DNA from 4 places in the Gynuella sp. genome. Region 1 is predicted to be linked to each of the others. Evidence: predicted binding sites of a transcription regulator. Region 1 holds the regulator's gene; each other region holds the start of a gene.

Region 1 (7,633 bases):
CTAGGACGCTTTCTCGAATTCAGAGCCCGACAACACCTCGCCATCAGCAGCAACTCTATCGACGACCTGGTACCTGCAACGGCTCACATTGTAAAAGAAGAACAATTGCTGGAAATTCCCAGTAAAAAACTGACTGTAAATGACATTATCGAAATTTTGCCCGGAGAATCAGCACCAGCCGATGGACACATCATCTCCGGCCAGGCAGCGATTGATGAGTCTATGATCACTGGCGAATTTGATCCGGTACACAAGCAGCTGGGAGACAGCATACTTGCAGGGTCAACCAATACCGAAGGGATCATTCGCGTCAAAGTATCACATGCCCCTAACTCGTCATCCATCAGTCTGATGGTTCGCCTGCTGAATCGTATGGAATCAGAAAAACCCCGTATTGCAGAAATTGCCGATCAGGGCGCCAGTATGTTTGTTCTGATCATTCTCGCCCTCTCAATATTAACCGGCATAGGCTGGTATTTCATCGATTCGGAGAGAGCATTCTGGGTCGCATTATCTGTTCTCGTTGTGACCTGTCCATGTGCTCTGTCTCTTGCCACGCCTGTCGCACTCACAGCGACCAGCGCCAATTTACGTCGTGAGGGAATTATCGCGACAAGGGGAAACGCGTTACCGTCTCTGGCAAAGGTTTCTGAGGTCGTATTTGATAAAACCGGTACGTTGACCAATGGGCAGTTTACTGTCGTCCAGGTGAAGTTGTTAAACAACCTGTGGAATGAACAAAGAACTCTCAACATTTGTGCAGCCCTGGAATCACACAGTGAACATCCTGTCTCCATTGCATTTAAGCCATTCATAAGCTCATTGCGCGCAACAGAAGTGTCCGTTCACACTTCTGAAGGCATAAAAGGGAGTATCGATACACATCAATATCGCCTGGGCAAACCAGACTGGGTTCGCCCAGGTATCAGCAGGCCTGGACACGGGCACTGGTTATTGCTCAGCACCACAGATACCGATATCGCCTGGATTGAAATTGCAGATCAGATTAGACCGGATGCTATGGTGGCCGTTCAAGCCCTTAAACAAAAGGCCCAACTGACAACACACATGCTCACTGGAGACCGAACCGAAAGGGCTCGGCAGATCAATGACGTATTACGGTTTGACCATGTAGCAGCGGAACAAAGCCCGCATACGAAAGTACAATATATAGACGCCATTGAGCAGCCGGTGTTAATGGTCGGTGACGGGCTTAATGATACGCTATCATTGAGCCGGGCAGACGTATCTATTGCTATGGCCAACGCAACCGAACTGACTAAGCAGACTGCGGATATTTTGCTGCTGAACAACCAGTTAGGGAAAATTCCTATGGCAATTGTTCTGGCTCGTAAGACCCAACGTATTATTCGCCAGAATCTGGCTTGGGGTTTGATCTATAACCTTATCGCATTACCACTCGCCATGTCGGGGCTGATTACTCCGTGGATGGCTGCTGTAGGCATGTCTTTTAGTTCACTTCTGGTAGTATTAAATGCTCTCAGGCTAACTCGAAAAATACAGATATAACATGCAGATTCTCTACTTACTGATACCACTGTCTCTTCTGTTGTTAGGCACCGCTCTGGCAGGTTTGGTCTGGGCAGTCAGAAAAGGACAGTATGATGATCTCGACAGTCCGGCCCATAAAATTCTTTATGATGACGATTTGGACAAAATGCCGAAGAAGAAAGATTCAGATAAACATGATTGAACAGTTACTACCCGCCTTCTTATTAGGTCTTCTCGGGGCAGGCCACTGCGTGGCTATGTGTGGAGGTATTGCTACCGCTTTGGGGCTTAATGCGCCTGGTCACCTGGGATACAGTTTGCTCTATCAGCTAGGCCGCGTCAGTAGTTACATGCTGATAGGATTAATCTTTGCTCTGTTTGCCAGTTTCATCCCGCAGTCTTCTATTTTGTACTTACGATTACTAGCAGCATTACTGCTGCTGGGCATGGCGTTATATCTGTCTGGAATTTGGAATGCTCTGGCCGGCCTGGAACGTGTGGGTAAAGTATTGTGGTCATTTATCCAGCCTTTGGCGATCAGAATCAAGCGTCCTAATTCGATGGCAATGGCCTTCGCAGCAGGTGTCACCTGGGGTTGGTTACCCTGTGGAATGATCTATTCTGCTCTGGGTCTCGCCAGCTTGTCGGCAAACCCTTTCTACGGAGCACTAACCATGCTGGCATTCGGACTAGGCACATTCCCAGCCATGACCGGACTGACGATTTTCAGCCAATCCATGATCCAACTGATCTCCCATCGGCTCACTCGTATTTTCAGTGCAATATTGGTTTTTTCCCTGGCGATATGGACCGCGTATTCGGCAATAGAGGTTGTAGCTTCATGAACAATTACATTTTTGGTTACGGCAGTCTGATCTGTGCAGACAGCCGCTCACGTACTGGCATCACCGGCGATGCGATCCCAGCTACTGTTAAAGGAATTAAACGCGGCTGGTACGTATCTGTACCACAGACAATGCATATAGCAGTGGGAGCAGTTCAGGATGAGTTTTCTGAATGCAATGGTGTGATATTTCCAGTAGATACAAAAAACCTGGCCAAATTTGATGAGCGGGAACAGGGTTATGGGCGTATTACACTGAAAACAAGCCATATTATTACCAAACATCAGCTTCCTGATGATGCAATCGTCTGGACCTATGTTGGCCACCAAACCAGATCACCATCATCAGAATATCCGATAACCCAAAGTTATCTGGATGTCATTCTTAAAGGCTGCTTTTCCTGGGACGAAGCATTTGCAATAGAGTTTATTAAAACAACCAGTCACTGGGGTAACCTTATCAATGACAGGTCTGCCCCTCGCTACCCAAGAGCGATAGAAAGTGACACTCATTATCACCTACACGACACATTTCTGATGCAGCACCTACCCGACTGTATTCTGCAGCGTAAAAATATCTGACACTTTTTTGCAGAACTGGAGCCAACTCTGTTTTCAATAACCATCAAAGTCATCAATTGCGCCTGCAACAAACAGCATGTGCGCATTTTTAGTGACTAAATATGCTAATAATTAAGTGAAAACCAACCAAAAGATCTAATACCTTTCATAGATTTTGCTAGCGTAATTTATAAGTACTTTTGTTGACGGATTATGTAAATAGTCTTTAGTTTCAGTATCTGCGAACCGATATAGTCAATATTGAAGCAAAGACCATTTACTTCATTTTTTGGTGAAATATATGGGTATCTGTGCAAGCGAATTAAAAAACTGCGTTATTAAACCGACACTGGAATATTTCGGGGTCTGGAATGAAGCGCACGAAGCTCTACTGATTGCCACGGCCGCCACAGAATCAGATCTTGGATATCATTTAGGATGTAGTTCTGACCAGGGTTATGGTCTTTTTAATATCACTGAGCAGGAACATAACAACATTTGGGACAATTATCTGGCGCAGACACCAGACCTGGCGAGTAAAGTCAGAGGTTTAGCTGGTCAGAGAAGCTTTCTCGAACAACCTCATCTTGAACTATCCACCAATCTGGCTTATTCCACTGCAATTGCTTGGTTTATGTATGAAAGTTCAGGGATCCCTGTACCCGCTAAAACGGATGTCATAAGAATAGCCGAATACTGGTGTAAAAATTTTCATCCTAGCAGGGAGTTTCATGACAAAGTCAAGTTTGTTCATTTTTTACAGGCTTGGTTAAAACAAGACTCTATAGCTGCTTGATTTACAAGCACTAAGGAAAATGGTAGAACGCGCGTTCGTTTTTTATCCATATTCCAATCCTGCCTCAAACCATGCAAACACTCAGTAAAAAAGACAAAACAGAATTTAACAAACTACAAAAGCGCCTGCGCCGGGAAGTCGGAAAAGCAATTGCTGACTACAATATGATCGAAGATGGCGACAAGGTAATGGTATGTTTGTCGGGAGGCAAGGATTCCTACACGATGCTGGACATTCTTCTGGGGCTACAGAAAAGTGCACCGGTACATTTCGATCTGGTGGCTGTTAATCTTGACCAAAAACAGCCTGGCTTTCCTGAGCATGTGCTGCCCGAATATCTGCAATCTATCAATGTGCCTTATCATATTCTGGAACGGGATACTTATAGCATTGTTCAGGATATGGTGCCGGAAGGAAAAACCACCTGTGGAATGTGTTCCCGTCTCAGGCGCGGAACTCTGTATGCTTTTGCGGAACAGATTCAGGCAAATAAAATCGCTCTGGGTCATCACCGCGATGACATCATTGAAACCCTTTTCCTGAACATGTTTTACGGTGGCAAACTTAAGGCAATGCCTCCTAAATTACTGGCAGATTCAGGACGTAATATTCTGATTCGCCCTATGGCCTACTGCCAAGAGGAAGATATTGTACAGTATGCTGAGACTAAGGAATTTCCGATCATTCCATGCAACTTGTGTGGTTCACAGGAAAATCTTCAGCGTCAGTCAATCAAACAAATGTTGAAAGACTGGGAAAAACTGCAGCCCGGCCGCAGTGAAATTATTTTTAGAGCAATCCAGAATGTCGCGCCATCACAACTGGCGGATACCAGCCTGTTCGATTTCAATACTCTGAGTATTAATGGCATTGCCTCGCTGAATATTGGCGATGACGGGCCTCTAAGCCCAATGAAACAAACTCAGGTGGAAAGCTGGGAACCAGGAGCCATAAGCTAATCAATGCAGGTAAAGTACATGTCCAAAAAAAAAGTCATGATATTAGTCAATATACTTGCATGATCTGAATCAAGTTCCATAATGTGACCAAAAATATTGTCAGGAAAATTTTCTATGGTTAGTACTGCCCACTGCGATACCTGTAGCCTGCATCCCCTCTGTCTACCTATTGGCTTACAGGACAACGACCTCGACAAACTGGAAAAAATTATCCGTCGTGGTCGTCCCATCCAAAAAGGTGATCATCTGTTCAGGCAGGGCGAGCCGTTTACATCGGTATATGCTGTACGTACGGGGACTCTTAAAACCTATACGCTAACAAATGATGGTGAAGAACAAATTACAGGATTTCATTTGGCCAGCGAACTGGTTGGGTTAAGTAATTTTGATACACAACTGTACACGTGTTCAGCGAAGGCACTTGAAACCACTAACGTCTGCGAAATTCCATTTGAGAGTCTGGATGATCTGAGTGCAGAATTACCCGCACTTAGACGCCAGTTATTGCGGACGATGGGCAAGGAAATTCGTGATGACCAGCAAATGATGTTGTTGTTATCAAAGAAAAGCGCAGAAGAACGTATCGCCTCTTTTTTGTTAAACTTGGCATCCAGATTCAAACGTCGCGGTTTTTCTGACAAAACCTTCCGTTTATCTATGTCCCGGGCTGATATGGCAAACTATCTTGGCTTAGCAGTTGAGACAGTAAGCCGAGTATTTACACGCTTTCAAAAGCAGGATCTGATCGAGATTACGGGTAACGCCAAGGAAATCTCCTTATTGGATCAGAGAGCATTATGGGATCTTGCCGCATTGAGCGAAACCGAACGTTGCGAGCTGGATATTATTGTCTCCAGCTTGGGCTGATCCGTATCAACTTTTGGTGTTGATTTTTTAATTACACTCGTCCTACATGCATATGTATGGAGAGTGTAATTATGTATATCGATCAGATTATCTTCGCAGGAATAGGAACCGTTGGCCTCGTGGTACTTATTACCGGAGGTATTTTCTATTTCATGTATCGCGATGCTCATAAGAAAAAAGACAAGCACTAAGCAGCAGAGGCGTTATCTGTTTAATACTCATAACGCCTTTATTTCTTCGCCATACGAACCTTTTCCCGATGCCTTTCGATCATCCAGCCTGCAATACTCAGGTTAGGTGCATATTTTGGCAGGTCTTCGATATGGAACCAGCGGGCATCCAGAATTTCATGTTCCTGAATCCGGATATCTCCTGATTCGTATTCAGCCTCATAGCCAAGCATTAGTTGATGCGGAAAAGGCCAAGTTTGACTGTTTAAATAACTAATGTTTTTCACTCTCACACCGACTTCTTCGAGAATTTCTCGATATACAGCCTGTTCCGCAGATTCCCCTGCCTCAACAAACCCTGCGAGCGTTGAATACATACCTGAGTCTTTGTGACGCACACCATTGGCCAGTAACACTTCTTCCCCCCGATACACCAACACAATAACGCAAGGCGATATCCTGGGATAAGCAGTCAACCCGCAATGATCACAATGGGCCCCTGGTTCATGATCAAAATATCGTGTTCTATGCCCACAACGCCCACAAAACCGATGGTCCTGCCGCCAGGTATGCAGCTGAACAGCCCGGCTAACCATCGCAAAAACCTGCTCATTTTCTCGGGCAACATCACGAACGGTAACAACCCACCAACCTTCAGGCAGCTCATAACTTTCATCCAACCAACCTGCAAACCAGGGAACCCCCTCCAGGGAGGCAATATAGCCGACACTATCAACCTCAATATTCAGAATATCCTTTGCTTGCAAAACCCAATCACCGGAGTTGGGTACAATCAGATTCCCCCCCTGAAACAAAAGAATATTACCTGCCGACAAATCGTGCTTTTCTTGAAAATCAATTGACCAATAAGTCTCATCCAGTTGATACAGCATCTTTTTTCAGTTCCAGTTTTACCATACACACACCATCGTCCTGACAAACCTGCTCAAAACCACAGTGACGGGCAAGCCTTAGCATGGGCTCGTTGTCACTCATGATTTCAGCGACGATAGCAGTCGCTTTTTCATTTTCACTGTACCGGATCATACGCTGCATCAATTGCGAACCAAACCCTTTCCCCTGCATTTCAGGATCGACCATTACGGCAAATTCGATCTCATTGGTATTAACATCCTTCCAGGTCCGTACCTCTCCCCAAATGCGCTGGTACTGATCAACCGCGACAAATGCCATCTCTCTACCATAATCAATCTGACACATGGCAGCGAGCTCACGATGTTCAAAATTCAAACGACTGCCAAAAAAGCGAAAGCGCAAAGCTTCTGCTGTCATGCGTTCAAAAAACAGTTTCAACTCTGCTTCATCTTCCGCCCGAATAGGTCTCAAGACCAGCTCCTGACCATCTTTTAACGTCATTGATTCTTCTAGATGAATAGGATAAGGCACGATTGGAGATGGAAAAGACTTACCCAGATTGATCGCAACCCCCAATACCAGCAGAGAGTGGTCAGGTAGCAGCAGCAAGTTAACTTCCAAACCTTCAATGCTCGGGTGATCAATGGCAATCTGACTAACAGCCATCAACGCTGTACTGAGTTCTTCGATATCTTTTTCCGGATTATCGGATCTCTCACTTAATACAGAGTATGCATGACTACGGTAAATCAATTTTCGGGTATGATTCGAATTCAATGGCGGTAAACCAAAGCGCCGATCAGCCAATATATCTGCTGTAGAACCCCCCTCTCCAAACACCACGAGCGGGCCAACCAGGGAATCCCGGGTCAACCCCATTGAGAATACCAGCGAGTCCATTTTTCGCCTCATCGGCTGGACACCAAACCCCAGTACTTTACTGCCAGGGAACAGATTTTTTTGATCAGACAACAACTGGTGGGTAGCATCTTTCAGCTCATTGAAGTCATTGATCGAAATGACCACTCCACGCCATCGGGTTCTGGGA
Region 2 (7,633 bases), on a different contig from region 1:
CTGCTGGATGGTATCGATCGGAATGAACGTAATCAGGCCCTGACTGCCGGAATCATTGAAATGGCGTCGCGTCTTAATATGAAGGTGGTGGCGGAAGGTATTGAGCGTCCGGAAGAATACAAGGTGGCGGTCGAACTGGGCTGTCATTACCTACAGGGATTTGGTATTGCCAAACCCCTGAGCATCGATGAAGTAGCGGTGTTTTATCATCGCGCTCAGTCGGATTAGCGATACCCGGTTATGGGCTTTGCTCGAGACTGATAAGCCAGTTCTTAAGCAATTGGTTTAATTGCTGCTGCTGATCCTGGGTTAGTTCTGACAGTAGGAGTGCTTGAGTCTGCAGGTGAGCTGTTACCGCCTGATTAATCAAAGCCAGTCCTTTGTCTGTCAGGGTTACGGTGACACTTCGGCGGTCTTCGTGACTGTGACTGCGGCTGATCAGACCTTTCTGTTCCAGTTTATCCAGACGATTGGTCATAGCGCCGGAACTGAGCATCATTGATTGAAACAACTCTGAAGGGGTCAGCGTATGTGGTGCTCCCGAACGTCGCAGAGTAGCCAATACATCAAATTCACCAGGTTTGAGATCAAATTCCAGGTGACATTCTTCAAGCAGCCTCATGCCTCGCTTATAGATACGTGACATGCGACCAATCAACTCCATTGGCAATAATTCGAGTTCCGGCCGCTCCGTGGACCATTGCTTTCTGATTTTATCGACTGAATCGGATACCTGTGTGCTCATTATTTAACCTTTTTCTGATATCTCAATATTAAGATACTTTACTCAATGACATTACCTGGGTATAGTTTTTAAAATATTTTGATATCGAGATACTTCATATGAATATTCTTATTGCAATGATAGTTCCATTTCTGTGGGGAACAACTGCTTCAGCCACGCACCTCGGGTTTATGGATTGGCCGCCACTGGCGTTGGCGGTATTACGATCTCTGCCAGCCGGACTGCTACTGCTACTGATTAAACCTGTGTGGCCGAAAGCTGGACAGTGGCGCTTGTTGTTGATTCATTCGGCGATCAATATCGCCTTGTTTTTTTGGCTGATTTTTCTGGTTGCGCAGAATCTGCCGGCCACTTTTGCCGCAGTCGGTATGGCGGGTACGCCGGTCGTCGCCCTGTTGTTTAGCTTTCTGTATAAAGGCTCGATACCCAATGTCTACCAGGTGCTCGCCTGTGTGCTACTGGTGCTGGCAACCTGGACGCTGTTTTCACCGGGCAACCAGCACGTTCAGTGGCTTGGTATTATCGCTATGGTATTGGCCATGGTGGTTATGGTGGCGGGGTCGGTATTTGCTCAGCAGGTCATGAGTCAGGTGAATTGGTGGACGATGGTGGTCTGGCAATTGATTCTGGGCGGGATCATGTTGCTACCGTTTGCTGCCTGGCAGTGGCTGTCGAATCCTCAGGCTTACGCCACCGCACTGGATATCAACATGTCTCGGGTGTTGTCGGGCATTTGGTTGGTGGTCATCAATACGGCTTTGGCTTATGCGCTCTTTATCTGGGTTTTACAGCGGGTCTCCATCGTTCAGTTTGCGTTTGCCAGCATTGCCAATCCGATTGGCGGCGTCATCATCGGAGCCTGGTTGGTGCACGAGCACTTCAGTTGGCCACAGTATCTGATCATGGCCGTCATGGTTGCCACCTCGTTGTTGGCACAATGGTTGTCGCAGAAGCCCCGGGGCTCTGCTGCTGCTAAAACCACTCTAAATCCGGATAGGGTTGTTTCCTGAGAGCTGCCAGCCGGCTGTCCAAAGACCCCAGGTGTAGCTCCAGTTTATGGCCATCAGGATCCAGGAAGTAGAACGATTCACCTTCACTGCGATTCTGCTTCCAGACCGTGACACCCGCATTGATCAGCCGGGCCTGCATTTGCGCAAAGGTTGCTTCCGGAACGCTGAAAGCGATGTGGGTGTAGTCCTGAACGGCTTGGGTATCCGGATCGACGGACAGACAGAGCCACAATTCACCTGCACTGAGATATGCACCGTTTTGCCATCTGACATGTGGTGTCAGGCCCAGTTCGATGGTGTAAAACCGAAAGGCGCGATCGAGTTCTGAAACAGCAAGGGTCAGGTGATTGAGCTGGGTGATCATGATGAATGTCCGTACAGTTTGCGCGAGAAGGTATCTCGTTTTGCAACCGTCGGCCAGGTTCTTTGTGCTGGCAGTCCAGGGTCAGGGTAAAAGACCGGCCGCAAGCGCGACCGGATGACAGACTATTTGAAGGGTTGTGGTTGTGGAGTATTGTCGTTGGATGGTGGCAGTATTGGCAGAGTGATCTGTGGTTGCTCACCGGTCAGTGTTTTTAGAAAAGCAACCAGCTGTGTATTTTCTGTGGCATTGAAAGTTTTACCGAGCTGGATCTCGCCCATGGTATTCACTGCTTCACTCAATGTTTTGATAGCACCATCATGAAAATACGGGTACGTCAGCTCGATATTGCGTAAGGTCGGTACCTTGAAGACATTTTTATCCGCCTCGTTGCCAGTCACATCAAAGCGACCGAGTGCTGGATTGTTGGTCTGATAAGGTTTGATCACGCCGACTTTCTGATACATGGTCCCACCCACTGCCGGGCCATTGTGACAGGCGGTACAACCACTGCTTTTGAATAACTCATAGCCGGACAGTTCAGTGTCGTTCAGTGCTGTTTTATCGCCTTCCAGCCATTGGTCAAAGCGGGAACCAGGTGTGACCAGGGTTTTTTCGAATTCAGCGATGGCCGTGGTGACCTGATCGATAGTGATCTGATCAGAATTGAACACCTGTTTGAACTCTACCACATATTGCGGGATTGACTTTAGCACCTCAATTGCCAGTGTATGGTTGGAAGCCATTTCCTTGGGGTTGGCAATTGGGCCACCGGCCTGATCCTTCAGATCTTCTGCCCGGCCATCCCAGAACTGAGCCAGATTCATACTGGCATTTAATACTGTTGGAGCATTAATTGGCCCCTGCTGCCAGTGATCACCGATAGAGGAGGTGATATTGTCCGTTCCCCCCATGCTCAGATTATGACAGGAGTTGCAGGAAATATATCCAGACTTCGATAGCCGGGGATCGAAGTACAGCTTTTTCCCCAGTTCAGCCTGACCTGTGTTGATCTGGGCCGGTGCCTTGATTGGTTGAATAGGTTCATTTGTGGCCGCTTGGCTCACCACTCCCAAAGACAGCAGACTGATCAGTACTGCAGAGTGTTTATTGGGAAATTTAAAGGGCATGTTGTTATCCTATCTGTTGGTTGTCAGTGTTGAGTTCAGGCAAATATTCCCCATGACACCACCCTATAGGTGTGCTTTTACCTTTGTTTTTTGAATTCCTATTTCAGGGGGTGTGTTAGTCAGGAGTCATGCAGCGTAAAAAAATTCCGACGGAGACGATAATTACGCTTGGCATTATTCTGTAATTGATTGGAATGATTCTAAAGACAGTAGAAGTGATATGGTTCAAATGTTTGTGTAAACGAGTATTGCATGAATAAAAAATATTCAGGTGTATTTTGGCTGTAAATTATCATCATTACAGAAAATTAAGTTTGGTTTAATAATGAGTAAAATAGCTGTTTTTATAGTGTTTTCGATAATTTGTTACGATCAAAAATATAGTTTTCGATGTGTCTGGTTGAATATTCAAGACGAAAAAAAACGCCTTTTCAAAAAACTGAATAAGACTAATTGATGAGGCGTTGAAACGCTCTGCTACTGACGGAATGTTTTTTTCTGCCAATGATTAATGAGAATTAATTTAAACATCCTCTGAAAATGATCTATTTTCGTGCAGGACATTGTTAGCCCCATCTGAAGGTTGCACTCTTTTTAATCCTTATTTACGCCCGTAAACTACGACTTTGCGAGCGGTCAAAATGGTTGCCCTTTTTCAGAGGCCCCTAAATGATTTTGATGCTAATGAAATACCTGTGTCATCGTGGCATTTAGGGAGGATGTAAGTGCCGAGCGACCGGCCTTTCCCGCCGGTCGATAAATGATCAGTTAAAAGGAATGGGCTTGGGGGTATTCTCGTTTGAAGGTGGTAAAATCGGCAATGGGAAAGAAGGTTGTTCACCTGTCAGTGTTTTCAGAAACGCAACGATCTGAGTATTTTCTGTATCTGAGAATGTTTTGCCCAGCTGAATCTGCCCCATGATTTCAACAGCCTCGCTGAGCGTTCCAGCAGCACCATCGTGAAAGTAGGGATAAGTGAGTGCGACGTTACGTAAAGTTGGTACCTTAAACTTCATGCGGTCAGCGTCTTTTCCCGTTACCGCACTGAGACCTTCTGCCGTATTACTGGTCTGATACGGTGCAACCAATCCCATTTTCTGAAAAGAACTACCACCTACCGCAGCACCATTGTGGCACGCAGTACAACCACTGTTTTTAAACAGGTTATAACCAGCCAGTTCTTGTTCACTGATGGCATTGTTATCGCCGAGCAGCCATTTGTCGAACCGTGAGTTGGGCGTGACGAGGGTTTTTTCGAATTCCGCAATGGTTTGGGTGACTTCATCGATAGTGATTTTGTCGCTGTCAAACACCTGCTCGAATTCCATAACGTACTCAGGAATGGACTGTAATACGTCCACCGCCAGTGTATGGCTTGAGGCCATTTCCCCTGGATTGGCAATGGGGCCGCCCGCCTGGGCCTGAAGATCAGCTGCGCGACCATCCCAGAATTGTGCCACATTCATACTTGAGTTTAAGACCGTGGGGGCGTTGATCGGTCCCTGTTGCCAATTATGACCAATTGAAGAGGTCAAGTTGTCAGTTCCTCCCATGCTCAGGTTGTGGCAGGAGTTGCAGGAGATAAAGCCGGATTTGGACAGGCGTGGATCAAAATACAGTTTCTTACCAAGTTCCACCATTCCCAGATTGATGGACTGAACCGGTTTAATTGGCTCTATGGGTTCTGAGCGGGTGGCGGCGATCAGGTGACCTGAAAAGCTGAACGCCATCATGAGCGATAGGCTAGCGGTTACTTTCAATTTCATGGTGTTATTCCTTACATGTGTTTGTTGTATTGGTTTCACACTTTCCCGCTACGAAAACATCAAGTTTTCAAAAATGTGAATATGTGTCTGGAAGATGTTCACACTCAAAAATAGTAACCGACCATCCTGTTATAACCACTTTTTGAGTGTGGTTATATTTAGACTTATTCTAAACCCAAGTGGTGTGATTCAGATCAATTCAGATAAATGATTGGTGGATAAAAACAGCGTGTCAGAACTTGTTGCGAATACGCACGACCAGATCGACTGAATCCAGCCGGGTACCGGCTGGCAGGCAATCCTGCAAATAGCTGTGAATCAGGTTTTCGTGAATATCGGAAATCTCGCCGTTGTCGGTATTGAAGAAGTGATGATGGGCTGAGGTGTTGGAATCGTAGAACGTCGTGGCAGTGTCCGCATAAATCATTCGGACCAGACCTTTTTGCGCAAACAACCCGAGGGTATTGTAAATCGTTGCTTTGGAAACCTTGTAACCACTGGCTTTGATCTGGTCATGCAGTTGTTCGGCTGTGCAATGCTGAGGCTTGGCAAACAGGGTTTCGGCAATGATCCGTCGTTGGGGGGTCGGCAGTACGTCATGATCAAGTAGCTTTTGCACCACAGAAGTATGCGCAGAAATATGTGTGGTGGAAGCACTGTTTGACATAGATATGACCATTCATCAGGTAAATAATAGCCACCATAGGCATCCCTGCATTTGGTGGCTATGTCCGAGGTCAAATAATTTGTGGATTACCCCTGATTTTTGTTCAGGGTGCCAGTTTTATCCAGGTGGCTTTGATTTCGCAGTACTTGTCGAAAGCATGCAGTGATTTGTCTCGGCCGTTGCCAGACTGCTTATAACCACCAAATGGGGCAGTCATGTCTCCGCCGTCATATTGATTGATCCAGATGGAACCCGCCCGCAAAGCCCGGGCCACTCGATGGGCACGACTCAGGTTGCTGGTCCAGAGGGCTGCTGCAAGGCCGTAAATGGAATCATTGGCCAATTGCACAGCTTCGGCTTCATCGTGAAAGGTGACAACACTCAGTACTGGTCCGAAGATTTCTTCCTGGGCAATGGTCATCTGATTGTCGACCTTATCAAACAGGGTCGGCTCAACATAAAACCCACCGGACACAATTTGGCTGCGCTGGCCGCCCAGGCTTAGACGTGCACCTTCTGCCTGACCTTTGTCGATGTAACTTAACACCCTGTTTAACTGCACTTCATCAACGATCGCGCCGATATTGGTGGCAGGGTCAAGGGGGTGTCCAGGACGCCAGTTTTGAAAGGCTTGGCGAACCCGGGCTATGAAGTCTTCGGCAATAGACTCTTCGACCAGCAGACGTGATCCAGCTGTGCACATCTCACCCATATTAAAACAGATCGCCGCCGCTGCGGCTTCTGCGGCCTCATCCAAATCCGGAGCATCAGCGAACACGATGTTGGGGGATTTGCCACCGGCTTCGGTCCAGACCCGTTTCATATTCGATTGCCCGGCATCGACCAGTAGCTGCTTGGCAACATTAGTGGAACCGGTGAATACCAGGGTATCGACATCCATATGGACCGCCAGTGCCTTGCCGACAGTATGTCCAAAACCTGGCAGGACATTGAATACCCCGGCGGGAATGCCTGCCTCCCGGGCCAATCCGGCAAGCCGAATGGCTGTTAACGAAGACTTTTCTGAAGGTTTGAGAATAACGGAGTTCCCCATTGCCAGGGCCGGGCCGATTTTCCAGCTGGCCATGATCATGGGAAAGTTCCAGGGTACGATGGCGGCGACCACACCAACAGGATCACGGGTCACCAGACCCAGCTCGTCCGCCGCTGTGGGAGCAATCTCGTCATATAGTTTGTCGATGGCTTCGGCGCTCCAGCTGATGGCTCTCACCGTGGCGGAGACGTCCACTTCAAGGGCGTCGGCAATAGGTTTGCCCATGTCCAGAGTTTCCAGCAGAGCAAGCTCTTCGCGATGAGTATCAATCAGGCTGGCAAACGTTAGCAGAACCTTTTTTCTCGTAGAAGGTGCCATCTGTGACCAGGCTCCGCTGTTGAATGCTGTTCTGGCCGCGGTCACTGCGCGCAACACGTCGGCGGCATCGCAGGCTGTGACGTTGGTCAGTAGTTTGCCATCGATCGGGCTGATGCATTCAAATGTTGCACCGGATGCAGCCGCGGTGTATTCGCCATCAATAAATGCGCGGTTTTCGAAACTCAGGCCTTTGGCCTTGGTCTGCCAGTAGTTCAGGTCGTGTAGCTCAGTCATAGTATTCAGTTCTATCTGGTTAGTAGGGTTGATGTCTGCAAAGGCAAAACGGCCATGTTTGGATTGAGCGGGCGGATTGCCGGCTCGTCAAAATCATTTGTGTCAGTCAGAAATATTCGGGCGAAGAGCTACTGCAACGGATTGAACTACTCATACCCTATTCTGCAAAGCTGCTTATATCCTCATACGGTATATCGGATTTCTACCGGCAGGCAAGTATTGTGGTATTTGTCTTGGTCGCGGTTATTCTCATTTTGCATGGCTTCCGCTAGGCTCTTCATCATAATTGGATAACAGGAATCGCGTTAATGAGCCGAACTCCCCATACTCGTTCTTACTATGCAGCCT
Region 3 (7,633 bases), on a different contig from region 1:
AACCCAGCGGATCAGTCACAGCGGTCACGATACCCAGCAGATTTGAACCCAGCAATGCTGCCGCTTCAGTAACATTAGTCAGCGGCGAAACAAACTCACTGGCATCCTCGGTTTCTCCCGAGTACAAAGCTTCCATGGTACCAACGACAGCCTCCTTGGCCAGAATACCGGTAAAAATCCCCACGGCAGCCGGCCAGTTATCCTCTCCCATTCCAATCGGCGTAAAAACCGGTGCAATCACCTGCCCGACTTCGGCCAGCGCAGAGGGGCGTCCCTCCTGTTGCTCAGAGCGCCATGACGGTACCGAGTTAAGAACGGTCAGTACAGCTGAAACCAATACGATGGTTTTGCCTGCCCGCATAACAAAGCCACGAATTTTATGCCAGCTGGAAATGCCCACATTACTCCAGCGTGGACGATGATAGTGCGGCATCTCCATAAACGAACTGGCACGAACATCCTTAAACAACTGTTTTCTGAATATCCATGCCGTTCCCACTGCCACAAGAATACCCAAGAGATAAAGAGCAAACACCAGTAGTTCAGCATTGTCACGAAAGAAAACAGAGACAAACATAGCGTAAACGGCCAACCTGGCGCCACAAGACATAAACGGAGCCATTGCCATGGTCAACATGCGCTGTCTGATATTGGTCAGGCTTCGAGTAGCCATGATCGAGGGGACATTACAACCAAACCCCAATAACAGTGGAATAAATGCCTGCCCCGGCAAACCAATTGCAGACATCATGCGATCCACGATAAAAGCAGCTCTGGCCATATAGCCACTGTCTTCCAGAATACTCAAACAAAGATACAGAAATCCAATAACCGGAATAAAGCCTGCAACCAGCTGTAACCCGCCTCCTAATCCTTTGGCAAAAACCGTAATCATCCAGTCCGGAGTACCCAGCACCATCAACCAATGACTGGGTAGTTCCACAAACCAATATCCGGCCAACATATCAATAGGATCGATAAACAATGATCCGATACCGATGGCCAGCGCAAACATTGTGTACATGGCAAACAAAAATATCGGAATGCCAAACCAGGGGTGCAATACGATGGAATCCACTTTTTCGGTGATGTTTTGTCCGCCTGAGGTATTTTTAATAACACCCGACAGCCAGTGAGAAACAGACTGCATTACAACGGGTTTGCCGATTTGTTTGACTTCCAGAGCCACATCAGCCAGATGTTTTTGCAATTCACTGGCAGAATAGCGATTGCCATCAATCACCGGAATACCCAGGTTAGCGGATAACTGCGCTACATCCGGCATCGATCCTATTTTTTCGGCCAAATCAGTCATCGTCAGCACAACGATCATAGGCCGTTGCATTCCCACCAGCTCAGCGGTGAGCTTCAAGTTACGCTTCAGGTTGGTGGCATCTACAACATTAACGATTACATCATAACTATCTTCAGTTAAAAACTTCCGTGCCAGCGCTTCGTCCATACCACCAGAATGATGCCCTAAACTATAGACTCCGGGCAGATCGGTCATGTCCACACGCCGCTCATTGGTGCTGAAAAAGCCGGTTTTACATTCGACCGTCACGCCGGTCCAGTTGCCCACTTTTTGCCGGGTCCCTGCAAGTTTATTGAACAGGGTGGTTTTACCAGTATTTGGATTTCCGACCAGTGTAATGCTCAAACTCATACAGCATGATCCTTACACTCCGACTCACATAGATGTACATGTTGAGCATCTGTGGAATGAATTGCTATAAGTGTCGACCCCACTTTGATTTGCATGGGATTCCCAAATGGAGCTTTCATCATTAACTGTACAGTTTCTCCTGGATCAAAGCCCAAACTAATCAGCTGTTCCTGAGTTTCACCGTGGGGGTGGGTTACCCGGTGAATTTTTGCGACATGTCCCTTTTGTAACTGTGATAACACCATAGACCGCCCCCTGACAAGATTGATAATGATTCTCAATGATAGAGATGAAATACTAGACTGTCATGATATAAATCAAAGACAAGCAATAAAGCAGCCAACCGACAGGACCAAAAATTACTGAGACATGCATCAAATTACCGGCAAATTTGCTTTGCCTGAATCCGCAACCTTGTAAAAGATGGCAATATTCAACTCCGAACAAGATTATCAGCATGACAACCAGGTTTACCGTAGGATTATCCTTGGCTGCAGCATCGTTAATACAAACAGGCTGTAACACCGAAAACAATGACGACTACCGCTGTCCGACATCCAATACCCAAGCCCGGGAATTGATTGGCAACTGGCGACAAAGCTGCAAAATTGTTGCCAATGACAAACTGACGACTGACACAACGTTACACTCAATAACGCGTGCGTCCGGCAGTACTGGAAATCCAGGCTCAATGGATGGCAAAGCTTATAAGACCGAGCTGAATTTCTCTGAAGATGGCACCCTTCAGGAAACCTACATCACTTACTCCACTACCGATTGCAACAGCAATACAATTTCCACCAAACAATCTTATTATTCCTGCTATGAAATCGGCAACGCCTTACTGACTAACAGCTCAGAGTCCGCTGTTGAGCTGAATATTGAGTCCGGAGAGAGTACTGAATACTCCATTTTTCAACTCGATAATGGCTCTCAGTCTCTGCGACTCGGATCAGCTGCAGCCAGCAGCTCCCTTGAAAAAGATGGCACAACCTCAGCACGCCGTTATGATGGTCTCGATAGCAATAGCTATGAAAGCACCCCTTAAGTAGTCACGATAGCTGGCTACCTCCCTTCATACGAATGTCATATTTCCGGGCCATGATGACCGAAAATAATTGACACCATGGAAACAAACAATGTCTATTTGCGCTAGAAACCGACACTTCATGCTGCAACAGCGCTTGCAGCAACGGCGAAGAGAATCTCAGGATATCAGCCTGTCAGAAACCCAAAAGACACATTCTGATACAGGTGCGGTAAGCAGGTATCTACCGGACTACATTCTATCTGCACGTCGAACAGAGACCCGTACCGATGAAACTTACCTTTCTGGGAACCGGTGACTCACAACAGGTTCCAGTATACGGCTGCGAGTGCAAAGCCTGTCAACGTGCTCGTTTAATATCCTCTTATATTCGTCGCCCTGCCTGCGCACTGATCCAACATGAGAACAATATGGTTCTGCTGGATGCAGGACTCACCGATTTAGGTCAGCGTTTTAGTCCTGGGGACCTCAATGCCATTCTTCTAACGCATTTCGATATGGATCATATACAGGGGCTCTTTCACTTGCGTCGCGGCATGAACGATATCATTCCAGTGTATTGCCCTTCTGATCCACAATCACCAAATGCATTGATTGCAGAACCAGGTATATTGGATTTTCAACCAAGCATTGAGTCCTTCAAGGTTTTCCAGGCAGGGATCCTTAATATTACGCCTCTTCCCCTGCAACATAACCGCCCGACCTACGGATACTGTGTTGAATCCCCGGCTCATCGAATAGCCTATCTGACCGATACCAGGGGCCTACCTGAACAGAGCCAAAAGTTCCTACAGCAGTGGCAACCGGAAGTACTGGTTATCGATTGTACTCACCCACCGGGTGTCGCGAGTCATCAGCACCATAACGATTTTGATGAAGTTATAGAGATCGTACGCGAAGTAAAACCGGAGACGACCTACCTCACCCATATCAGCCATACCATGGATTTATTTCTAATCGAACATTTCAAACGCCTGCCAATGCATATTCACGTTGCCGTGGATCAGCTGACCATTCGCCTCGAAAACCTGTCAGGCAACCTCCGCTCTAAACTCGGAACCTGAATAATTTTGTCGTCGGATATGACACAGTCTTAAGTATTGGGTTAATTGTTTGTTAAAAGCTGTTAATTCACCCCTGGCAACAGATACTATATCCAAACCCGGAGACTGGGCCGCTATCCTCGGCTCAGGCCAGGACCCATTTCCATATCAATAGGGAGCAATCTATGGCTGAGTTAACCTGCTTCAAAGCCTACGACATCCGTGGTGAACTCGGAAAAGAACTGAATGCCGATATTGCCTATCGTATCGGCCGCGCATACGCAGAATTCTTCAAACCCAAAACAATCGTGGTCGGCGGAGACATTCGCGCCACATCCGAGGAGCTGAAACTGGCGTTCGCAAACGGCATACGCGATTTTGGTGCAGATGTTATAGATATAGGCCTGTGCGGTACCGAGGAAATTTACTTTGCCACTTCTCATTTAAAAGTTGATGGCGGTTGTATGGTCACGGCCAGCCACAACCCCATTAACTACAACGGTATGAAGATGGTTAGGGAGGGTGCCCGTCCTATTTCAGCAGACACTGGCCTGAAACAAATCAAAACCTTGGCGGAGAAAAACCAGTTCAAGGACACCGGTAGTCGAGGAACTCTGACCAAACGGGATAATAGTGCCGCGTATATTGAACACTTGCTAAGTTATGTCGACCTTAAACAGCTTCAACCGATAAAGATCGTGGTAAATGCTGGTAATGGCGTTGCCGGACCAACTATCGACCGATTGGAGACAGCTTTCAAAGCAGCTGGTGCACCGATTGAGTTTATTAAGATCTTCAACGAACCCGATGGTACCTTCCCTAACGGCATTCCAAATCCTTTGTTACATGAACAACAACCGGTTACCGGCAACGCCGTTATTGAAAATCATGCCGACCTTGGAATTGCTTGGGATGGCGACTATGACCGCTGTTTCATGTGGGATTCCGAAGGTACTTTTATCGAAGGTTATTACATTGTAGGCCTATTGGCCGAAGCATTTCTGCAAACCAACCCCGGCAGCAAAATCGTTTATGATCCCAGATTGACCTGGAATACTGTCGATATCGTCAAAGCCAACAGCGGTGAACCCGTAATGTCCAAATCAGGCCATTCTTTCATTAAAGAAAAAATGCGTGCTGAAGATGCCATTTATGGTGGTGAAATGAGCGCTCACCATTACTTCCGGGACTTCTCCTATTGTGACTCCGGCATGATCCCATGGTTGCTGGTCATCGATTTGTTGTCACGCAAGAAAGTCAGCCTGACATCGCTGACCCAACAACGGCTGGCCACATACCCTTCTCCAGGGGAAATCAACAGTAAAGTGACAGATGCAGACGCTTCAATTGAAAGAGTCTATAACGCGTTTAAAGCAGATGCGATTGCAGAAGACCGAACCGATGGTATCTCACTGGAGTTCAAGGACTGGCGCTTCAATCTACGGAAATCCAATACCGAACCGGTTGTCAGACTCAATGTCGAAACCCGTGGCGACAAACAGTTGATGCAGGAAAAGACCGACGAACTATTGGCTCTGGTCCGGGCCTGATTCTACCCTTTCATTATCCGGCCGGTTATTGAGTAACCGGCCGTGGATTCGCTCCCACACCAAATAACAGATCGAAAGTTGGCCCCAGAATAACCGTATCGGTACAGCTAATAGGCTCAAGCTCCCCGGACTTAAGTTTTGGATAACGACGCAAAGACTCACCAAGCTGATACAAAGCCGTTTTAAGAGTGCTGGCGTACTGATCAATCATATATTGGTATTCACCACTACCTGATCGGGCAACCAGATCCGGATTAGGAATTCGATTGCGCTCAGCCATAAATCCCAGCGGAAAGACACTCCTATTGAAACAATTGGACTGAAGATGTTCCCGCTTCGCATACGCTTCCGCCCAACGACTTACCGCTTTGATACTCGAGTACACAAAATCCTTCGGAACTTTAGATTCCAGGGCCTTCCGATAGAGTCGACGTATGGACTCAGCCTTGCCATACAGCTCAGAAAGATCGGTTGCACTAAAGGGTTTTAACAATGCATTGGCAACATCTGAAGCAAAGTCATAACACTGCTGAGGAGAAAGTTTTGCAACCTGAGAGGTGCAAATATTCTTGACCAGATCTCGCTCCCTGACATTCTGAGTAACAATTGCAGATGCCAGTTCAGAAACGACCAGATCCGCATATTCATCTGTTTCGACAACACTGGCTACCATCTTGCTGAATTGCTTCCGACGTGCGCCAACCTTGTTCAGTTGAGCCTTCATAAGCTTTTTGGCTTCATCCAACGAATCAGGCAAGAATGCTTCATACCACTCATAGACCTGATCCAGCGAGGCTGTGGACTGATATATTTGCATATACTGGAGTTTCTGAGAAACCAGACGGGATACCAGTTCACTGGCAAATGCACGACCAATCTGCTGTCTGGCAATCTCTTCAACCTGGCACTGCTGGGCAGCCGCTTCGATTAGATCAGCAAACAGACGATCAGACAGCTCTGCACACTCCTGCATAACAAAACTATCTCCAAAAACAGCATTTTTATCTGGATTACAGTGTTGCTTACTCATCGACCACCCTGGACGGGACCATGCAGTCAAAGACAGGGAACAAACTTTGTACTGATCTGCTGTTTTCAGACTCTGAGCCAAACGTTCAACCTGAGCGGAAGACAGCTGGATATCTTTCAGCCTTGAAAGGATAGATTGATAGATTTCGATACTTTGAAAAGCACTCCGGCTCCCTGCCTGCAGTAGGTCAATCGTTGTTGCTGCACTCAATAATTCATTCTTTTTGGTAATCATAGCAACCTCAACCGTCATCTGGTAACCGGGTTCACTGGCTTCCCTATAGTTAAAAACGACAGGCAATGAAATAGAGTTATCACGATTGATGAATGATTGAAGAGCCAGAACATCTTGTTCCGAAGGAGTTGTACTATATAACTTGACGGCGAGCATATTTCGGGGATTGTAGGCTTTGGTTTTAACCGCAACCATACCATTGGCCCCCAATATTTTGTCTGGTTTAACAATATTCCCCTGGTGCCAAAGCTCGACCCGGACAAACCCCTTCTCAACGGACACCAGTTTTAGTTCAGCATTTGTAGAAGCCGCCCACGCAGGCAAAGCAATCACATATCCCAAGACAACACGGACAAGAAATTTTGCGAAAAAATTCAGGCGCCACCCCATCGTTACTGAAATCACTCTATGACGAATCAGCCTCTCTTAGAACTCATAATCAAAACACTGGAGAAGCCGGCTATATCGAACAAACCGACTAGTCTAAATTAAGTAGCAGCCCTTGCACTATGGTGATTGGATAAAATTGAGATCGATTCCCCAGTTTAACAGAACATAGAGAGACTAACGCTTTTCAAATGACAGATTCGAACTACCTGCAATAATTCCATTGTTGATATTGTTGTAATTCTTCATCAAAGACGCTGGCACCCATTACCAGCCTCTCCCTTTAAACAAGCATAGCATGAGACGATGTTATTAAAAGCCCGATGATCAAGCACACAACTGGTTAGAAAATCAACTGGCTATCGACTATTTCTCAGCAATGGCTCGAACGCAGAACTCAAAACAGCAGAATCAGTACAACCTGCAGCACTCAAACGCCCATCCCGAAGTTTAGGATACCTTTGCAGAGAAGACCATAACTGCTGAACGGCGCTTTCCATATTGTTTGACAGCATTTCGACCATGTACTTGTATTCTTCGCTGTTACGTTTTTCGATCAACTCAATATTGGGAATCCGATTGCGAACGATCATAAAACTGAGAGGAAACAGACTTTTGTTAAGGCAATTGGATTGTTCATATTGCGTACTAACATACTTCTGCACCCAATTTCTG
Region 4 (7,633 bases), on a different contig from region 1:
TCGTCACCGTAGAAGCTCCAGGCAGTGTTGTCATCAATGCTGATTTGATAAATGTTGCCATAAAATGGATCGTTGATTTTCTGGAATATACCGTTGAACGGGGTCAGGCTTGTTTCCAGGAAGGTTAGCCTTCTGTCCCTCAAATATATGTCCAACTTATTAATCGAGCTGTTGTTAATCGCAAGGGAGTTATTGGTGTTGTCCAGGGTAAGATCGAGATGAATATCATCGCCGAATAAGGACCCCCGCCACTCCTCGCCAAGTGAACCATCGTAGTAGAAGAGAGATGTGATTTCGTCATTCAGCTGTATACTCAGTTTTAGCTGCCCAGACTGCTCATCGGTTTCAATCGTTAAAAGCTGATCACTCTGGGGAAGCCTCAGGTCATTACCGTTATTGTAGAAATGGATCGCTTCAGGGGTGGCTAAGCTTATTTTGATGTGACCACTATTCGCTGTGGTAACAGAATAGCTCGCCTTACCTTCCAGACTATCGGGCAGAGAGCTCCGGTCATATCCAAGCTGTGCCAGCAGGTTGATGGATTCTTCAAGATCAACTGTAATGCTGAAATGATCAGAGTTGGCACCATATTCGAGTTCGAGTATAGGGTCGCCATCATATTTGAATATTAGCGAGCCATCTGTACTGGAAATATAGTTGGCAGTGATGGCGTAATGGTTCAGGGCGCTGATACATTCATTTCTCACACTGGCGTCGGCACAGGCGTTGTCAGTGTTAAAGGTCAGTAAGTACTGATTGTCGCTCAGGTGTTGCATATCGAGCATGTTGGCAAGCACTTCTCCGGTTTTGCGGATGTCAGAGTCGCTCCAGCCTTCCAGATAAATATGCACATTATGAAGCTTATCTTCCAAGGCGGAACTGTAAAAATTACTCAGCAATTCGTTGTAGTATATTGAATCTAATACGTAATTAGCGGCTTCTCCCTGGGATAAAAAAAACTGGTTAAACTGTTTCAGAAATGGGGTCAGTACTTCTTCTTTGGTTCTTGACTGCTGGGTACTGCCTTTAGAGTCATTACCACCACTATTACAGGCAGACAGGGCAAGGGCTGCCCATACCAGCAGAGTGTATTTGACGAGTTTCATTGTATGCTTCCTTATTTTAAATAAGAGCTGTTATTGGTCATCAGCAACCCATTCCATTAGGAGAATAGAGATTTGCCTGGAGGAAAATGTAACTGCGAATAGTAGCAGTTCCAATTATGTCAGCAAACCGTCAGTAAACAAAAGTAAGTAATGTTGAGCTGTTGTGTTTTAGAAATGGTATTGGATGGTGATGGCGCTCAGATTACCACCTAGGCCTTTATGAAGGTGTTTGGTTGATGGTGGTGTCGTTGGTTTGACAGGCATCCTCAGATTATAGTGTGCTGCACGGTAGTTGTTGGAGTTGTCTGCTTTCTGGGAGTCAAGCCCGATTAGCTGGCTGGTCGATAATTGCAGTTCGAGGTCGTGCCAACGTTTGCTGATGGTCATTGTCAGGGTCGTCGTCAGGGCTGACTCCTGAGTTGGTTGTTGGTCAAGTGTTGTGAGCGTCACGATACTGCCTTCGAATAATGGCTGCCAGGCTTGTAGCTCTCCATTGATCTGCCAATAATCAATTCTGGCACCTAAAATGAACGTGGTATTCCAGGGCTCGTTGAACCCGTGCCAGTTTGCATGAATACCCTGGCTGAGCGCGCTGATATTGCCATTCACCTGCTGAACCTCAGTAATATAGTTGTTCCCGGTAATCTCATCACCACTCCACACCTGGCCGCTCTGGTCAAGCTGTATGGCGTTGGCATGGAGACCGATGCTGCCGTTGGATAATAGCGGCAGTATTTCAAAACTGGCAGACCACATTGTCAGATAACCTTCAGTGTGGGTCAGCTTGTTGTCTTCCTTAAGTTGAATTGGATGATGGGATAATTTGATTTGAAATACCGGTCGTTCTGAGCGGTTAGTCAACCATGCTGAAATATTGAAATCCCGGTCACCCACTAAAATATCCAAACGCTGGTGACAATTGTTCCAGCGGCTATAGATCCCCTGAACCGACGAGGACAGTGTGGCCGTTCGACCAAAATCATCCTGGTAATTAAAATCGTAATGCTTACGACTGTGATAGTAACCAAGCTCGGTATTGGTTGAGATGTGGGTGCTAATATTTAGCAGTTCCGGACCAATCTGGCCAGATAGCATCTGGTTATGCCACTCGCCCTTCCAGGAGCCCGTCACTGTCGAATTGGAGGTGTCAGACTTGAGAAACTGGTCACCAAGTTTATAGCGCCAGAGTGCATTCTGATGATTGATCTGTAAGCCAAATCGCGAGTTGTCTGTAATGGACTGCTCTATTGTTAATGTGTTGTTGTCATTGATGTGCTTTGCTTTTCGGGTTTGTACTAGATGCTCTGTTTGATAGTTCCAGCGAATATAGTCGTCTTCTGGTGGGCACAATTCTGACATGGCAAATGTATCTGTAGCCCATTGTAATGGCTGGGTAATTTGATCTACTGGCTGGGAATTTGAATAGACTGGCAGAGCAGAGAGCATTATCAAAGTAAGGGACGACAAGCTTGGATTTCCTGGTGATGGTGCAGTGCTAACGATAGCAGATTTGTGTCATTACCACTGACATAATAATGCTGTAATAAAATTACAAAATAATAAATGTCAAGGGCTATTTTTGCGTAATTTCGCTGATAACGGATTGTTCTCAATAGCGAATATTCATTGTCTGCTATCCTGAACCCCTGTTTTTATGGGGGTTTTGCGTAATTTCGCGCATAGGAAAATCACAAACGGGGTTGGCCGATAAAAAACGTAGTTTTATTACAAAATTGATTGTCAGGGTGATCTGTGTCAATTCGAATCGCCGACTAAGGTCTAATCTTTCCGGTGTAAATTGATCGGGTGATCTGATCAATCGGGAGAGTTCGTGCCAGGCCTGTCCAGCTGTTATCGGTAATCTGTAACATACGTTCAGGAATGTATCGCTCTTCGAGGCTCGGCTTTCATGTTTCATCTAATTGCTGACTCGACCCGGACTCTCCTTTTTTACCAGTTTTTTTTATAAATATTTCCCGAGGAGATGTTCATGTATACAGACGATTTTGCCGCAGGTGTAGGTGCTAAAGAAGCCTGGGAAGGCTTTGTGGCAGGAAGCTGGCAGCAGGAAATCAATGTCCGTGATTTCATTCAGTTAAATTACGCTCCTTATGACGGTGATGATCAATTTTTGGCTGCTGCCACTGATCGTACCCAAAAAGTCTGGGCACAGGTCATGGAGCTGATGAAAGAAGAAAACCGTCTGGGCGGTCCATTGGATTTTGACGTGGACAATCCAGCGACCATCACTTCTCATCCGGCCGGTTATATTGACCAGTCATTGGAAAAGATCGTCGGTTTGCAAACTGATAAGCCTCTCAAGCGCGCTATCATGCCATATGGTGGTATTCGTATGGTTGAAGGAAGTTGTGAGGTGTATGGCCGTGAACTGGATCCGGTCACAAAAGCGTTTTTCTATGCTCATCGCAAAACCCATAACCAAGGTGTATTCGATGCGTATACTCCTGAAATTCTGGCCTGTCGTAAGGCGGGTGTGATTACTGGTTTACCTGATGCCTACGGTCGTGGCCGTATTATTGGTGATTACCGTCGGGTAGCGTTGTACGGTGTTGATCGTCTGATTGAAGGGAAAAAGGCTGAAAAAGCAGCAAGCGCTCCTGCAAATATGGATGAAGATATCATTCGTCTGAGAGAGGAACTGAGCGAGCAGATAAAAGCTTTGCAGGAAATGAAAGTGATGGCACAGAGCTATGGCTTTGATATCAGCAAACCAGCCAAAAATGCAACCGAAGCCGTACAGTGGACTTATTTTGCATATCTGGCAGCAGTGAAGAGTCAGAATGGTGCAGCAATGAGCTTTGGCCGTGTGTCCACCTTCCTGGATATTTTCATTGAGCGCGATCTGAAAAGTGGCGTTTTGACTGAAGAGCTGGCGCAGGAATTGATCGATGATCTGGTGATCAAACTGCGTATGGTACGGTTCCTCAGAACCCCTGAATATGATGAGTTGTTCTCTGGTGATCCAACCTGGGTAACTGAAGCCATTGGTGGTATGGGATTGGATGGTCGTTCACTGGTGACTAAAAACAGTTTCCGCTTCCTGCATACTCTGTATAACCTGGGTCCGGCTCCTGAACCTAATCTGACAGTCCTGTGGACCAATCAGTTACCCGAAGGATTTAAGCAGTTCTGTTCCAGAGTCAGTATTGATACATCATCCATTCAGTATGAAGGTGATGATCTGATGCGCGATAAGTTTGGTGATGACTATGGCATTGCCTGCTGCGTATCGGCAATGGCCATTGGTAAACAGATGCAGTTCTTTGGCGCCCGTGCCAATCTGGCAAAAACCATGTTGTATGCGATCAATGGTGGTCGTGATGAGAAGTCCGGTGCCCAGGTCGGTCCTGAAATGGCCGTTATGGATGCTGAGGTGCTGGAGTATGACAAAGTGGTGGAACGCTTTGACTACTACATGAAGTGGTTGGCCAGTACCTATGTGAATGCTCTGAATATCATTCACTACATGCATGATAAGTATTCTTACGAATCTGCGTTAATGGCTCTGCACGATCGTGATGTGCTGAGAACCATGGCGTGTGGTATCGCCGGGCTTTCAATTGCAGCCGATAGTTTGAGTGCTATCAAGTATGCCACTGTCAAGCCTGTTAAAAGTGAAGCCGGTTTGGTGGTTGATTATGTCATTGAAGGGGATTTCCCGAAATTTGGTAACAATGATGAGCGGGTGGATAGTATTGCTACGGCTCTGGTAGAGAAGTTCATGGACTATGTTCGTGAAAACCCAACTTACCGGAATGCCAAACCGACGCAAAGTGTACTGACCATTACTTCCAACGTTGTCTATGGTAAGAAAACCGGTTCAACACCGGACGGCCGTAAAGCCGGCGAACCATTCGCACCAGGTGCCAACCCGATGCATGGTCGTGATACTAAAGGTGCGCTGGCATCACTGTTATCAGTGGCCAAACTACCTTATGAACACGCAGAGGATGGCATCAGTTACACCATGAGCATGGTACCGGCAGCCCTGGGTAAAGAGCGCCTGGCCCAGGTGAAAAACCTGAGCAGTGTTCTGGATGGTTACTTCAATGCCACAGGCCACCATGTCAATGTGAACGTGTTGAATCGGGAAATGCTGTTGGATGCCATGGAGCGTCCGGAAGAATATCCGCAGCTGACCATTCGGGTATCTGGTTATGCGGTCAACTTTGTAAAATTGACCCGTGAACAGCAGCAGGATGTAATCAGCCGTACTTTCCACGGTCAGATGTAAGTTCTGATCGCTTGGCAACCCCGGCGGTTGCCGGATGATAAAAAAAGGAAGCAGTTTTGCTTCCTTTTTTTATGGATGTCTCGTTAGTGGCGTTCCATTGATTCTGCAGAAGGGGGACTTTCTGTATTGCTTGGAAAAGTAATCAGACAAGCAGTGCCTTTACCTGGTTCGGTTTTAACATCTATCTTGCCATGAAGTTTCTGAGTTACCAGATTGTAAACAATGTTCATGCCGAGGCCGGTACCGCCCTGGCTTCTACGGGTTGTAAAAAATGGCTCGTAGACTTTAGCTTTGGTGGCGGCGTCCATGCCTGTGCCGAAATCACGGACCTGAAGTTGAATCAGGTTGTTCACATGATGACAGGAGACAACGATGTCACCGGTTGTCTGTCCCTGATTATAGGCATGAATATAGGCGTTCATAATTAGATTGGTCAGTAGCTGTGCAATGGCTCCGGGATAGGTTGTGACAGTCAATGACTCATCCAGATCCAGTTTGATCGTTACTTGTGAACGTTTCATCTGTGGCTGTAGTGAACGTACGAGCGTGTGTATATAAGAGTTCAGTTGCACTGTTCTGAGTTCTTCATGGGTCTGGTCGACGGCAACTTGTTTAAAGCTTTCAATCAGTTCTGCGGCGCGTTTCAGGTTGTCGCTGAGAATCTGACAGGATTCTTCGGCAGAAGTCATAAAACTGTCCATTTGCGTGCGGGTCAGTTCATTTTCAGTGAGTTGTCTGGCGACCTGTTGTATCTCTTCCCAGAGAAAGCTGTTTGCGGTGATAGCCACTCCAAGAGGCGTGTTGACTTCATGTGCTACTCCGCTGACCAGCTCTCCGAGAGAAGCTAACCGTTCCTGTTCGATCAGTTCCTGCTGTGCCAGTTTTAGTTTTTCCAAAGATTCGAGCAAATGATTATTTGTGATGAGTAGTTGTTCTGTTCGCTGATGTACTTCTGCTTCCAAATTTTTGTGATGCAACATAATTTGTTTTTCCCGTTCCCTCAGTCGTTCCAGTAGATGGTGATATTGATGCAGTAGATCAGACAGTTCGTTGTTCTGCAGTCCATCATGAGTAATGGAGATATCATCAAGATGAATTTGCCCGGCACGATAGTGAGCAAGACCTTCGCTGAGCTTGCTGATTGGTGTGGAGATATTGCGAGTCAGCATGCGGTGGTAAAAAAAAGCGGTAAGTGCCAGAGCCAGAAGTCCAATGCTTGTCTGTACTTTCAGCGCCGGCATGAGCCCTGCCCAGATGCCCTCACTGGTAATTGTAAGAGCGACATGACCGATCAGTATTTCTTTGGGTTTCAGGCCCAGATAAACAATACGGTTATAGTAAATGAGTCGACTGTTTTGCGATTGTAGTCCTTCTTCGGCAAAAGAAAGATTATGCAGAGGGGTGATTTCGCCATACTGGGCGATGACCTTCAAAGTATCATCGCTAATAATGACGCCAGAGACGTGGGGATTTAGCAGCATGGTTTTTGCCAGAGAGTTGATGGCTTCATCATCAAAATTCCAGAGTGACTGAGATAGGATCGGTCGCAGAGTGCGCATCATCTGGTTGATGCTTTGATACTGATTTTCCACCTGCAATCGGTAAATAAGATAGAATTCGGACACAATCACTGAAGACGAAATGATTGCGAGGATCAGTATTACCCGATACATCAATTGTCTTGCAAGACGGGAGTTCAACAATCTCATCACGACTCCAAGGCTGGCAGGATAATGAGTAAGCCTTATGGTCATTGTTACGATAGCGTGTCATCACACAAAAGATCTGGAGTAATGAACTGACCAGAGGCTATCAAAAATAATAGCTATATTGCATTGGGATATCCAAGTTCTCCCCAGACATGATAGACCATAACCGCCACTGCATTGGATAGATTCATACTACGGCTGTTTTCCCGCATGGGTAACCTCAATAGTTGTGTCATTCCCAACCCATCACGAATACTTTCTGGTAACCCTCTGGTCTCAGGGCCAAATACCAATGCATCATTATCCTGGAAGGTTGTCTGGCTGGGCCATTGAGTGGCTTTTGTGGTGAGGCCGAAGATCCGTTTCGGGTCGCCGTGCCATTGTTCGGCATAATTGTGTTGGAAAGATGCCCAGTCGTCATGATTACAGATTGAGGCATATTCATGGTAATCGAGTCCTGCCCGTCGAAGTAGTTTGTCATCCATTGAAAAACCAAGTGGATGAATCAGATGCAGCTGCACACCTGTATTGGCACATAGCCGGATGATATTTCCGGTATTCGG

What was found. Region 1 encodes FNR, which switches genes on or off when oxygen is low (the NO sensors DNR and NnrR bind a similar motif). Its sites were predicted from a motif close to TTGATNTANATCAA; they were not measured.
Region 2: the regulator FNR is predicted to act here: its motif matches at 5,197-5,210, upstream of ACQY6I_RS06165 (cytochrome-c peroxidase).
Region 3: the regulator FNR is predicted to act here: its motif matches at 1,974-1,987, upstream of ACQY6I_RS05420 (FeoA family protein).
Region 4: the regulator FNR is predicted to act here: its motif matches at 2,852-2,865, upstream of pflB (formate C-acetyltransferase).

Annotation. Positions count from the first base shown of each region.
Region 1 covers NZ_JBNKSF010000007.1:282,903-290,535, reverse strand. Annotated here, with positions in the region: gene ACQY6I_RS02400 (heavy metal translocating P-type ATPase) at 1-1,530, shown strand, start outside; gene ccoS (cbb3-type cytochrome oxidase assembly protein CcoS) at 1,532-1,714, shown strand; gene ACQY6I_RS02390 (sulfite exporter TauE/SafE family protein) at 1,707-2,357, shown strand; gene ACQY6I_RS02385 (gamma-glutamylcyclotransferase family protein) at 2,354-2,938, shown strand; gene ACQY6I_RS02380 (hypothetical protein) at 3,219-3,713, shown strand; gene ttcA (tRNA 2-thiocytidine(32) synthetase TtcA) at 3,785-4,672, shown strand; gene fnr (fumarate/nitrate reduction transcriptional regulator Fnr) at 4,787-5,539, shown strand; gene ccoM (cytochrome c oxidase subunit CcoM) at 5,611-5,730, shown strand; gene nudC (NAD(+) diphosphatase) at 5,769-6,602, opposite strand; gene ACQY6I_RS02355 (bifunctional acetate--CoA ligase family protein/GNAT family N-acetyltransferase) at 6,583-7,633, opposite strand, start outside.
Region 2 covers NZ_JBNKSF010000016.1:36,024-43,656, reverse strand. Annotated here, with positions in the region: gene ACQY6I_RS06190 (EAL domain-containing protein) at 1-228, shown strand, start outside; gene ACQY6I_RS06185 (MarR family winged helix-turn-helix transcriptional regulator) at 239-745, opposite strand; gene ACQY6I_RS06180 (DMT family transporter) at 844-1,755, shown strand; gene fos (fosfomycin resistance glutathione transferase) at 1,718-2,119, opposite strand; gene ACQY6I_RS06170 (cytochrome-c peroxidase) at 2,242-3,246, opposite strand; gene ACQY6I_RS06165 (cytochrome-c peroxidase) at 4,011-5,012, opposite strand; gene ACQY6I_RS06160 (Fur family transcriptional regulator) at 5,245-5,679, opposite strand; gene ACQY6I_RS06155 (aldehyde dehydrogenase) at 5,783-7,285, opposite strand; gene ACQY6I_RS06150 (NAD(P)/FAD-dependent oxidoreductase) at 7,594-7,633, shown strand, end outside.
Region 3 covers NZ_JBNKSF010000014.1:109,080-116,712, forward strand. Annotated here, with positions in the region: gene feoB (ferrous iron transport protein B) at 1-1,666, opposite strand, end outside; gene ACQY6I_RS05420 (FeoA family protein) at 1,663-1,911, opposite strand; gene ACQY6I_RS05425 (hypothetical protein) at 2,124-2,714, shown strand; gene phnP (phosphonate metabolism protein PhnP) at 2,984-3,778, shown strand; gene ACQY6I_RS05435 (phosphomannomutase CpsG) at 3,943-5,307, shown strand; gene ACQY6I_RS05440 (hypothetical protein) at 5,333-6,895, opposite strand; gene ACQY6I_RS05445 (hypothetical protein) at 7,318-7,633, opposite strand, start outside.
Region 4 covers NZ_JBNKSF010000045.1:38,005-45,637, reverse strand. Annotated here, with positions in the region: gene ACQY6I_RS18960 (hypothetical protein) at 1-1,106, opposite strand, end outside; gene ACQY6I_RS18955 (hypothetical protein) at 1,275-2,573, opposite strand; gene pflB (formate C-acetyltransferase) at 3,097-5,361, shown strand; gene ACQY6I_RS18945 (sensor histidine kinase) at 5,445-7,070, opposite strand; gene trmL (tRNA (uridine(34)/cytosine(34)/5-carboxymethylaminomethyluridine(34)-2'-O)-methyltransferase TrmL) at 7,187-7,633, opposite strand, start outside.